DNA from 4 places in the Thalassospira sp. GB04J01 genome. Region 3 is predicted to be linked to each of the others. Evidence: predicted binding sites of a transcription regulator. Region 3 holds the regulator's gene; each other region holds the start of a gene.
The links. The regulator PhoB, encoded in region 3, activates phosphate uptake and scavenging genes when phosphate is short. The targets are predictions, from matches to a motif close to TNTCATAAAACTGTCA.

Region 1 (3,139 bases), on a different contig from region 3:
TTGGGGCCAGGGTTTCGTTCCCGTCCACGACCATTGAGAGTTGCCAATTCTTGCCCGTTATTGCCGACCAGTTACTTACCATTTCGGGCTGTTCGGATTTGCTGGTGGTGTTGCAGGCTGCCAGCAACAGGGCACTTGCCATAGCAAAGGAAGAAAGCGTCGTCGATTTGACAGTAAGCATGATGATTTTCCGTTTTTATCTCTGTCCCGGCCGATACCGCACAAGTATGGCCAGACTGTTCCCTATTCTCAGTGACACTGTCGCATATGTTTAAGGCAATATTTTAGCGCAAGGCCTAACCCTCAGCATAATCCACATACTGAAATGAAAACGCCTTTGCGCAATATGAGCTGATTTGGCTATGATATGGATCCTGCCCGTCATGACAGAACATCCAAGTCCAAGGTCACCTCATTATGAAAATCTCCCTGTCCGATGCGCATGCGCTCGTCAGTGATACATTGATCCGATCAAAGGTCAGTAAAGACAACGCAGAATCCGTTGCGACAGCACTGGTAGCAGCCGAGGCATCCGGGCAGGGCGGGCATGGATTTCGTCGTGTGCCCGCCTATTGCGCTCAGGCACTTGCAGGCAAGGTCAATGGCTTTGCCATACCGACAATGCAAATGCCGACACCGGGCGTCTTGCGGATTGATGCGCAGTTTGGTTTTGCCTATCCGGCTTTGGATTTGATGGTTAAACATCTGCCCAAAATGGCACGTCGTCAGGGGATTGCGATTGCATCCATCCACAAATCACATCATGCGGGGGTTATGGGGCTGACGGTTGAACGACTGGCCGAGCAGGGACTGGCGGCGATGATGTTTGCCAATGCACCGGCTGCGATGGCGGCATGGGGTGGGCGCCGCCCAATGTTTGGAACCAACCCGATTGCTTTTGGTGTGCCGGTTGGGAATGCCGGTGACCCGATTGTGATTGACCTTGCCTTGTCCAAGGTCGCGCGCGGAAAGATCATGGCGGCCAAACAAAAGGGTGTTTCAATTCCCGATGACTGGGCGGTCGATATAGATGGCAATCCGACCACCGATGCGGCGAAGGCCCTTGAGGGCACCATGGTTCCTGCTGGCGGGGTAAAGGGTGCCGCACTTGCCATGATGGTTGAGCTTTTGGCAGCGGGTCTTACCGGGGCACAGTTTGGTCATCAGTCATCATCGCTGTTTGATGATAAGGGCAAGCCTCCTGCTCTGGGACAAATGATCATTGCCATTGATCCCGTAGCAACCGGTGGGCCCGATATTGCAGATCACCTTGCCAGCATTGCCAATGAAATTGCCGCCGAAGAAGGTGTACGACTTCCGGGGCGGCGCGGTAAGTCGGTTAGACAGAAGGCAGAATACGACGGGGTAGAGATTGAAGAAGACGTCATGGATGCAATCAATAGAATATAGAAATTGACCATTTTTGCCGTATGGCTGAGGATGTTTACTTATATTTATGTGGTTTTTCGCGATCATTATTTTATGGTTCGATCTTTTTTAGTGGTCACATTCATATGTAAATATGAGTATGACAGTTTCTATTTTTCATATCCTGGTTTTCAATTCTAAAAATACTTGATGTATAGACAAGTTTAATTGTTGTCGGGCAAATTAGGCCTCCGTAATCATCGAACTGTAACATCAGTGTCACCATAGAGTCGCCGTTCACGCGTAGTTTCATCCTCCAGCGAAACATATGCAGGCGAATTCTTGATGCTGGTTGTAGATATATCCGGACTGAACAAAAGCTTTTCCCGTGACAAGCGTGCGCTGAATAATGTCAGGCTCCAGGTTCGGGAAGGTGAAATGGTGGCGCTGATTGGCGCATCCGGTTCGGGAAAATCCACTCTTATTCGCCATATTGCCGGGTTGCTGCGCGGGGACCGTGATGGTGGCAAGATTGCCGTCTTTGGCGAGACCATTCAGGAAAATGGCAAGATTTCCCGTGGTGCACGCAAGGTGCGCGCCGACATCGGTGTGATCTTCCAGCAATTCAACCTTGTGAGCCGCTTGACGGTTTTGACCAACGTTTTGATGGGGATGCTGGGACGTGTGCCAGCATGGCGCGGGTCGTTGTGCATGTTTACAAAATCCGAACGCATGCGCGCCATGAGTGCCTTGGCACGTGTTGGCATCGATGGTCATGCCACTAAAAAAGCCCGTCATCTTTCCGGTGGTCAGCAACAGCGTGCGGCAATTGCGCGTACAATCACACAGGGTGCACGTCTTATTTTGGCTGACGAGCCGATTGCGTCGCTTGATCCGGCATCATCGCGCAAGGTGATGAATACGCTTGATCGCGTAAACCGCGAAGACAACGTCACTGTGATCGTATCTCTTCATCAAGTCGATTACGCCAAGGATTATTGCAAACGCACCATCGCCATGCGCGATGGTGAAGTTGTGTTTGACGGGCCGTCAAGCCAACTGACACCGGCGTTCCTCCAAGAACTTTACGGTGAATATTCTTCCGAGCTTTTTGCAGATGGTTCTCATGACACGGCAAAGCCCGTGGCCGAGCCGGTTGCGAAAAAGGATCTGGCTGTGGCGACCAGCTAGCCGGGTCACTGATGTGAACTGCCTTACCTTTTTGAATTCATGTCTAAATCAAATATGACAGGGGACTTCTTATGATCCGTAAAACAATTGCGTCTGTTGCACTTGCAGCAAGCATGCTCGCTTCGGGCTTCGCCCAGGCCGATGTTGATTTCAAACCGCTTGAAAATGATCCGGAGACCATCGTTTTTGGTTTTATCTCGACTGAGTCGAGTTCCAACCTGAAAGCTCAGTGGCAGCCGATGATCGATGATATGGAAGAAGTGCTTGGCAAAAAAGTCGACGCATTCTTTGCCCCGGATTATGCCGGTATCATCGAAGGCATGCGTTTTGGTAAGGTTCACGTTGGTTGGTTTGGTAACAAATCCGCAATGGAAGCCGTTGACCGTGCAGGCGGTGAAGTCTTCGTTCAGACGTCCAAAAGCGATGGCACGAACGGGTATTATTCCCACATCATCACGCAGGCAGATAACGACAAACTCAACACGCTTGCCGACATGCTTAAATGCGATGGTTCGCTGAACTTTGGTATTGGCGATCCGAACTCGACCTCGGGCTTCCTCGTGCCGTCTTATTATGTCTT
Region 2 (3,139 bases), on a different contig from region 3:
CGCCAGATCGGTTTGATGCCCCATCATCGGCAACAGCTTTTCACCGGCCAGCTTATGCGCGTCTCGGCCCATGTCATGGGAAAACGGATGCATCGCAACAATGTGGTCAAGTAACGCGCCCGTGGCCGACTGCCCGCCTTCGTTCAGCCAAAGCCCCGGTGCAATCGCACCAAAATACGGCCCCCAGACGCCTTTAATAAAGCGCGGTTCGGATGATAGTGCCATGTGGCAGGTTGATGTACCGGCAATCATCGCAAAATGCTGATCAAGGTTGCCATCAAGATATTCGCCAAGTGTGCCAAGTGCACCGGCATGGGCATCAATCAATCCGGCCCCAACCACGCAATTTGTCGTCAGACCAAGATCATTCGCACCTTGTTGCGACAGCGTGCCGATCCGGTCGCCAACCGCAAGCGCCTTGGTATCGATCCCGGTTTTTTTGTTGAAATCATCAAGGCCAATAACCGACAGAAAGTCACGATCCCAAGGATCATCCTGATGGGCAAGGTGGGTCCATTTGCACGTTACTGTACAACATGACCGCGCGGTGTTGCCGGTTGCGCGAAATGACAGGAAATCGGCCAGATCATAGGCCGCACCCATCTTGTTCCAGTGATCAGGGTGGTGGCGTTTAAGCCACATCAGTTTGGGCACTTCCATTTCCGGGGACATGGTGCCACCGATATATTCAAGGACCCGTGACCCGGTGGCGGTGCATTCCTCAGCCTCGCGCACCGCACGGTGATCCATCCAGACAATGACATCCCAGTTATCTGGCCCATTCGGGGTCACGCCAAGCGGGCGGTTGTCCTGATCGCGGACGACCAGTGAACAGGTCGCATCAAACCCGATGGCGGCAATCTGGTCGGCGGAGGAGGCCGATTGGGCCATGGCATCACGAACCGATTGGCAGACGGATTGCCAGATATTTTCCGAATCCTGTTCGACAAAATCGGGCTTTGGACGGTTCATGGCAATCGGGTGGGCTGCACTTCCAAGCAGCTTGCCATTGGTATCAAAGACACCTGCGCGCGCACTTCCGGTGCCAACATCCACACCAATAAAACGGGTTTCGTTGTGGCTCATGTGGGTCTTTTTCCTCCGCTTTTCCCGGCTGACAGACGTTTTGACGGCCGCCGGTTATTCTTTTGGTTTGGCATTTGGCAGCTGATTTGATCAAAAGTTCAGTTAATGGTCAAATGTTCATTTTTGTTGACGGTTAATCGGATCATTCGATAGGCTGATGGCAATCATATAAATGTAACAAGCCAGGTTTAACATGGCCTCAGAAAATGAGACTGGAAACGGTACTGGAAACGAGACTGTAAACGATCAGGCAAGTGGATCTGTTCCTTCGGGGGCAGCGATCCGAGAGCTGTTTGCTGATTGTGATGCCGTTCTGTTTGATTGCGACGGCGTTCTTGTCAACAGCGAGCCGATCTCGCTTGCGACACTTGTCGATGTGCTTGCCCATTTTGGCGCGCCATTGACATTGGCGGAAGTCGCCGCCCGCTTTACCGGGCGGTCAAGTTCAGCCCCGATTGATCATATTCGCGATGAAACCGGCAAGGACATTCGCGATCAGTTCAAGCCGTTTTACTATGACCTGCTGTTTGCCCGCTATGATCATGAACTTGTTAAAATCGACGGGATTGATAGCGTTCTGGCGGCGTTGAAAAAACGTCAGCTTGGATTTTGCATTTCATCAAGCAGTTCCATCGAACGTCTGGGAAAAACCATGGATGTCACCGGACTTGGTCCGTGGTTTGACGGGCGGATTTACAGTGCCGACTTTGTTGCCAACGGCAAACCGGCACCGGACCTGTTTTTATATGCCGCCGATGACATGGGGTATGCTCCCAATCAGGCTATTGTTGTTGAAGATTCCGTTGCCGGTGTGACGGCGGCCGTTGCTGCGGGCATGAAATGCATCGGCTTTGTTGGCGGTGGCCATTATGCCGATGATCGGGCAAGGGCAGCCACCCGGCTTTATGACGCCGGGGCGGATATTGTGCTGTCCGATATGATGGAACTTTCCAATGCCCTTGGTGAAGCTTAACTGCGCTATCTGAAGCTACCCCATTCCTGAGCACTTGGATTTGGGAGTGCAGCCTTATCGCTGGGTCAGAAGTTTCTGATAGCGGGTTTGGCTTTGGCTAAGATGGGCGCGCATTGCTTTGCGCGCACTGTCATCATCACGCGTTGCAATGGCATCATAGATGCAGCGATGCTCCCCCAATATCATCTGCATATAGTTTTTCTGATCTTCGACTTCGGGCGGGCGGCGGCGAAGCTGCGCGCGCGGGATGGTTTTGTCGCCAAGATGTTCAAGAAACTCGGCATAACGGCGGTTGTTGGTGGCCGCGGCAATCGCACGGTGGAATTCAAAATCGGCCAGTTCCGTTGGTTCGCCCCGGGTGGCGGCATCTTCCATCTTTTGCATGGCTTCATAGATTTTTGCCTGCTGTGCGGCCGAGCTTCGGGTGCAGGCAAGGCCAGCGGCCTCGATCTCGACCGCCATGCGCAGTTCGAGGACTTCGAGAACGTCAGATACCTGTGCGTAGTCGACTGCAAAAATCGATTTGTCATCGCCACGCGGTTCGGGGGAGAGGACAAACACACCGGCCCCTTGGCGCGGTTCAAGCAATCCATCGGCCTTAAGTGCCGCGATGGCTTCGCGGACCACGGTTCGGCTGACGCCAAATGTCTGGGTCAGGACCGGTTCGGTCGGCAGTTTGCTGCCCGGTTCGCGCTGGCCGCTTTCAATTTCATGGCGCAGGCTTGCAATGACCTTTTCGGTCAGCGAAACTTTGCGGGGCGTGTTTGACGCACGGGTCTTGTTCATTTTGCGTGTCCGGTAAATCCGGTGTAAAGACAACCGGATGTAAAATGACGGTCTGACGTTAATCTTTGCTTGGCGTGATTTGTTTTACCATCTTCAAATAGTCGAACGTTGTTGGTGATGTAAAGTCATCATATGATTTTTAAACAGAATAAAGGCATTTGCCATGTCCAAAAGGGACGCGCCGGAATATCGTTGGAACAGTGGACCTTTCCAGATCGGGATCGTGCCACAAGGTGGTGCGATATCGCGGATCGACTGGGTGCGTCCCGATGGTAATGGCACGATCAACCTGTT
Region 3 (3,139 bases):
TGTTGGGCCAATCAAACCATGCATCACGGCGTTCTGTTCGAGTTATTCCTGATCCTGACGGCGGCGGTGATCGCCGTGCCGCTTGCCCATAGGTTGCGGGCAAATTCCATCATCGGATTTCTGATTGGCGGTTTTTGCATCGGCCCGTTCGGGTTCGGACTGATCAATGAGCGTCAGGACATTGCGACGGTTGCCGAACTTGGCGTTGTGTTTTTGTTGTTCATGATCGGGCTTGAGCTGTCGCGCGAACGTCTGCGCGTGATTGGCGGGCGGTTTGCCGTGCTTGGCCTGTTCCAAATTGGCGTCTCGATGGCGGTGCTGTTTGCCGGGTTGGCCGTCCTTGGCTTTAGCGTGCCCAGTGCCGTGGTGATTGCCGGCGCGTTGGCCTTATCATCGACCGCGATCATTTTAAAACAGCTTTCCGACGATAGGCAGCTCCATACAAAGTTTGGGAGGGCCGCCCTTGCCATTTTGCTGATACAGGATGTGGCGGTTGGTCCGTTCCTGATCATGGTGCAGGCCGCAGGGGATGCTGGAACCGAAACCAGCCCATGGGTCAGCATTCTGACCGGGATTGGGGCGGTTTGTGTTTTATTGCTGGTCGGGCGCTATTTGTTGCCGCGCCTGTTTCGCTATATCGCGCTTCTTAAGAACCCGGAACTGTTTGCCATTGGCACATTGTTTGTTGTTCTGGCCGCCAGCACGCTGACCGAAGTTGCCGGACTTTCGATGGCACTTGGCGCCTTTATCGCCGGTGTGATGCTGGCTGAGACCGAATTTCGCCATCAGATTGAGGCCGACATCACCCCGTTTCGCGGTGTTTTCCTGTCGCTGTTTTTCATGTCGGTGGGCATGTCGGTCAATGCCGATATTGTGTTTACCCAGTTTGGCACCATTGTCATTTGGCTGATTGCGCTGATTGGCACGAAAACGGGCCTTCTGTTTGTTCTGGCATTGATGGCCCGCTTTGAAAAAGGGTCGGCGTTGCGTGTTGGCATGAGTTTGGCCGCCGGCGGCGAGTTTGCCTTTGTCATGCTGGCACTGGCCGCACAAAATGGCGCGATTGCGCCAGATCTTGTCGCGGTGATGATCCCGGTGGTTGCCCTTTCGATGGCGTTGACCCCGACATTGATGACCATCGGGCAACGCATTGAAGAAAAGCTCCATCCCAAAGAAGACGACCAGCTTGGCCCGATTGAAGCCGAAACCGAGGGGCTCCAGCAGCATGTTCTGGTCATCGGGTGCGGACGTGTTGGTCGGGTTTTGGCGAGATTGTTAAAAACCCGCAACATTCCCTATGTGGTTCTTGATAGCGATGCACTACAGGTTTCACGCGGGCGGGCCGAAGGATTACCGGTGTATTTTGCCGATGGGTCACGACCGGAAACATTCCGGGCTGCGCACACAGACGAAGCAAAAATTGCGGTCGTTGCATTGGGAAACCCGCATGCGACCGAAAAAGCCGTTGCCCTGCTCCGTCATTACTATCCGCATTTGAAAATCTTTGCCCGCGCACAGGACATTACCCATATCGGGCCGCTGTCGCGCAGTGGGGCGGATGCGGCCATTCCCGAGGTGCTTGAAACCGGGTTGCGGCTTTCAGATCATGTGTTGGCGGCCTGCGATGTGCCGCAAGAAGAAATTGATGCCGAAATCGCCAAGTTCCGACGTGCTGACATGTTGCTGATGAATGAGCTGGCCCCGCGTACGCAGCGCCGCAAGGCCGAAGCGGCAGGCTCGGCTAAGCCTGCGTCTGGCTCTGGCCCCAAAACACCAAAAGCCAAAAAAGACGGCAAATAAACCAAAACCCCCACGCAAAACGCGATGGGGGTTTCTATCTTCAGGTCGCCAAAACAGGTTTGGGTGAACTACGCAGCGGTTTCTGAGTCCAGTGCATAGCCCGCCGCACGCACGGTGCGGATGATGTCGCGGGTCCCTTTGACGTCATTAAGCGCCTTACGCAGACGGCGGATATGGACATCAACTGTGCGGGTTTCGACATAAATGTTCGGGCCCCAGACCGCGTTAAGCAGTTGTTCGCGTGAGAAAACCCGGCCCGGATGCTCAAGGAAATAGCGCAGCAGACGGAATTCCGTCGGACCCAGATGGATGGCCTTGCCATTGCGGCTGACACGGTGGGCGGCGAGATCCATTTCGATATCGGAATAGATCAACTGCCCTTGTGGTTGCGCCGGACCGGACCGGCGCAACAGCGCACGAATACGGGCCAGCAATTCGCCAATGGCAAACGGCTTGGTGACATAATCATCGGCCCCGGTATCAAGGCCGCGAATGCGATCGCCTTCTTCACCGCGCGCGGTCACCATGATCACCGGCACATCGCGGCTTTCAGGTTTACGGCGGATCTGACGGCAGACCTCAATCCCCGACATGACCGGCAACATCCAGTCCAAAAGAACCAGATCAACATGGGTTTCGGCCATGATTTTCAACGCTTCGTCACCGTCCCCGGCTTCGACAACCTGCATCCCCTCGCGTTCGAGGTTGTAGCGCAACATGGTCACGATTGCGGCTTCGTCCTCGACGATTAGAACCGTTGGGTCCATCTTCCTATGCTCCAGTGTCACTCATTCGGTTCGACAACAGCAAAGTTTGCTGCATCGTTTTTTGGCCGACCATCTGTCGGCAGGTCTTCGCCTTTGATCCGATAGTAAATCGTCTCGGCGATATTGGTCGCATGGTCGCCAATCCGTTCAATGTTTTTGGCAATGAACAGCATGTGCGTCGATGCGGTAATGTTACGCGGGTCTTCCATCATGTAGGTCAGCAATTCGCGGAACAGCGAATTGTACATGTCATCGACTTCCTGATCGCGGGCCCAGACACGCTGTGCCTTTTCCGCATCGCCTTCGATATAGGCGTCAAGAACGTCCTTGATGATTTCCTGTGCCAGACGCGCCATGTTCGGGATGACCTGAACCGGGCGGATCGGCGGGATCTGATTAAGGACCTGGGCGCGCTTGGCGATGTTTTTCGCAAGATCGCCAATTCGTTCCAGATCGTTTGACAGCTTCAGGGTTGTCACCACCTGACGCAGATCGTCTGCCATCGGCTGACGCAGGGCCAGCAGACGGACAGCAAAATCCTGAACTTCCTGTTCAAGCATATCAATACGATG
Region 4 (3,139 bases), on a different contig from region 3:
CCATGATCTGACGCGATGTTTTCGGATCCAGCGATGCGGTCGGCTCGTCGGCCAGCAGAATTTCCGGTTCCTGCATCAGGGCGCGCACAACACCAACACGTTGGCGTTCACCACCGGAAAGTTCACTCGCACGTTTATTGGCATAATGAGCAATGCCGACACGTTCCATCAGATGGAAAGCGCGGTCGATGTCTTCTTGCGGATATTTGCGGCTGACAGCGCGCCATGCCGGAAGGTAACCGAGACGGCCAGATTGGACGTTTTCCATGACCGTCAGGCGTTCAATCAGATTAAAGCCCTGAAACACCATACCAATGCGGCGACGCGCGAGGCGCAGCGACTTGCCTTCCAGCTTGGTCAGTTCAGTGCCGTTCAATTCGATGGAGCCTGAAGATGGCTCAACAAGGCGGTTGATACAGCGCAGCAAGGTACTTTTACCAGCGCCAGACGCGCCGATGATTGAAACGACACTTTCGCCCGGCACTTCAAGGTTCAGGTTTTTCAACACTGCCTTTTCGTCGCCATAGCGTTTTACGAGTTCTTTGATACGCAGCATTGCGTTACCCCGGATATAAATGGGCCATTGCAGGGCCCGAAATAATCAGGCCCTGCTGTGGTGTGCGATGGTGTGAATTATTTCAGGTTGTCAGGGGTGTATTTGACACCATTGGCAGCCTGAATTTCGCGAATAACCGCCCAGTCATCCTGATAGGTGATCGGCAGGAATTTCGAGACACCTTTGAACTCTTCGCCAAGGGCAGTGCCCTTCATGTCGAAGGTAAAGAAGGCTTCTTTGATTTTCTCGACCAGTTCAGGCTTCAGATTGTGGGCATAGTTGAACGAGGTGGTCGGGAAAGGCTTGCTCTCGTAGATGATTTTGACTTCTTTGGGATCGTACAGATCACGCTGCGCCATACGTTCAACCACCTCGGATGCGACCGGGGCAGCGTCATAGTCACCCGCCACAACGCCAAGGATCGACTGGTCGTGCGAGCCGGAATAGACAACTTCGTAATCCTGTTCAGGAACGATGCCCTGACCCGGAAGAAGTGCACGCGGAGCAAGGTTGCCCGAGTTCGAGGTCGGTGAGGTGTGCGCAACGCGCTTGCCCTTAAGGTCGGCAACCGTGTCAATGCCGCTGTCGGTGCGGGTATAAAGCTGAAGAGTATAACCAAAACGACCATCGTCCGCACCCATCAGGGCAAATGGAACCGCACCGGCAAGGTTTACCGCAAACGGGGTCGGTCCGGTCGAGAAGCCGGCAACATGCAGGCGGCCCGAACGCATGGCTTCAACTTCGGCAGAGTTCGACTGAACTGCAAAGAAGTGAACATCTTTGCCAGTGACTTTTTCGAGGTGTTCAAGGAACGGGTTCCAGATGTCGGCATAAACCGCAGGGTCTTCGACCGGGGTATAGGCAAAGACGAGGGTATCAGGATCAACCAGCTGATCCGCAGCCGGTGCATCTGCAACCAGATCGCCATCCATATCGCAATAGATCTGATCAAGATCGCCACGCGCAATGCAATCATCCGCCGCATGAGCCGGGGCGGATGCCATGCCAATCATACCGATTGCCGCGAGCAAGGTGGTGAGCTTCAATGTGTCTGTTTTTTTCGAATGTGAAAACACGATGTTGTGACCTTTCTTCCCTATGAAAGCCGGGTTTTCCCAGCGATTTTGTGGTTTTGTGGTTTTGTTGTTGTTGCTTTTCCCAACATTATGAATTTGAAAAAGTTTGGAAATCAACACAAAACTGTAACAAAAGGTTTCCATCAATATTGCTAAAGTGCTCCGTAGGTCAGGTAAAACGCCAGTATTGGGGGAGGAATTGCTTTGCGAATTGGAAAAAAACAACGCCAGCAAAGCATTCTGCAGGAACTCAAGCTCCATCCACATGTGAGAGTTGCCACATTGGCGGAGCGATTCGACGTTGCGACCGAAACCATTCGCCGTGATCTTGATGCGTTAAGCGAAGATGGCTTGATCAAGCGCGAGTTCGGCGGGGCATCGGCGCGGCCCATGGGGCATCAGCCTGACCTGATCGAACGTCAATCAGCCGCAGTGGCCGGATTGGACCGTATTGGTATGCTTGCGGCCAATCTGGTGCGCCCGGGTGATGTTGTGATGATTGATGCCGGATCAACAGTGGCCCAGCTTGCACCGTATCTTGCAGTGAATGGCGGGAGGCAGGCACGTACGTTTATCACCAACTGTTATGCGGTGGTTCATGGCATGGGCGATGTGGCCGACCGTGATGATGTGGTTATGTGTCCGGGCGTTTTTGATGTTCGCGAAAATGCCGTGTACGGAAGCGACACCATTGATTTCCTGCGCCGGTTTCACGCCAATATCGCCTTTATCGGTGCGTCGGGTGTTTCCTGGCAGGGGTTTAGTGATGTAAACCGGCGTGCGGTTGCGGTCAAACGTGCGATGATGGAACGGTCTGACGAAACCTGGTTGATGGTGGATCACACCAAATTTGATCAGCGTTATCTTGAAAATGTCGCCCCGATTGAGGCCCTGACCGGGATCATCACGGATCTGGTACCGTCGCAGAAAACCATCTCGCAGCTTCACCGCTCTGGCGTCAAGCTTGTGACGTGGCAGGACGCCCAAACGAAGATCGCCTAACATCTTAAGAATTGGTCTCAATCGGATTTGCGTTACGGTAGGTTCCAGACCATATTCCCCAAATGGCAGTACCCAGAGGATTGCCGTGCCGGGTTTCCCGCCCCGGTCAGTTTGTTTTCTGACACGGAGGATTTCTATCGTGACCAATCAAGTGACCACCCGTACCGAGCAAGATACCATGGGGGCCATTGATGTGCCCGCAGACCGGTATTGGGGGGCGCAAACACAGCGTTCCACCCAGAATTTCCGCATAGGCGGGGAGCGGATGCCAGACGCGTTGATCAAGGCCTTCGGTATTCAAAAACTTGCCGCAGCACGGGCCAATGTCGCGCTTGGAAATCTGGACGGGGAGCTTGCAAGTGCGATTGAAACGGCGGCGCGCGAAGTTGCTGATGGCAAGTTGCTGGATCATTTTCCATTGGTTGTCTGGCAAACAGGGTCGGGTACCCAGACCAACATGAACACCAACGAAGTGATCGCAAACCGCGCCTGTGAAATCCTTGGT

Region 1: phnC (phosphonate ABC transporter ATP-binding protein) is a predicted target of PhoB. The motif match lies at 1,624-1,639, and genes of this name have one in related genera.
Region 2: AMM48_RS18225 (HAD family phosphatase) is a predicted target of PhoB. The motif match lies at 1,249-1,264, and genes of this name have one in related genera.
Region 4: phnD (phosphate/phosphite/phosphonate ABC transporter substrate-binding protein) is a predicted target of PhoB. The motif match lies at 1,747-1,762, and genes of this name have one in related genera.

Annotation. Positions count from the first base shown of each region.
Region 1 covers NZ_CCDX020000012.1:535,615-538,753, reverse strand. Annotated here, with positions in the region: gene AMM48_RS13770 (META domain-containing protein) at 1-181, opposite strand, end outside; gene AMM48_RS13765 (Ldh family oxidoreductase) at 418-1,410, shown strand; gene phnC (phosphonate ABC transporter ATP-binding protein) at 1,714-2,559, shown strand; gene phnD (phosphonate ABC transporter substrate-binding protein) at 2,631-3,139, shown strand, end outside.
Region 2 covers NZ_CCDX020000017.1:62,009-65,147, forward strand. Annotated here, with positions in the region: gene AMM48_RS18220 (FGGY-family carbohydrate kinase) at 1-1,086, opposite strand, end outside; gene AMM48_RS18225 (HAD family phosphatase) at 1,280-2,059, shown strand; gene AMM48_RS18230 (FadR/GntR family transcriptional regulator) at 2,114-2,845, opposite strand; gene AMM48_RS18235 (aldose 1-epimerase) at 3,009-3,139, shown strand, end outside.
Region 3 covers NZ_CCDX020000008.1:267,853-270,991, forward strand. Annotated here, with positions in the region: gene AMM48_RS06410 (cation:proton antiporter) at 19-1,800, shown strand; gene phoB (phosphate regulon transcriptional regulator PhoB) at 1,869-2,567, opposite strand; gene phoU (phosphate signaling complex protein PhoU) at 2,585-3,139, opposite strand, start outside.
Region 4 covers NZ_CCDX020000019.1:100,909-104,047, reverse strand. Annotated here, with positions in the region: gene phnC (phosphonate ABC transporter ATP-binding protein) at 1-556, opposite strand, end outside; gene phnD (phosphate/phosphite/phosphonate ABC transporter substrate-binding protein) at 634-1,602, opposite strand; gene AMM48_RS19860 (DeoR/GlpR family DNA-binding transcription regulator) at 1,837-2,634, shown strand; gene fumC (class II fumarate hydratase) at 2,774-3,139, shown strand, end outside.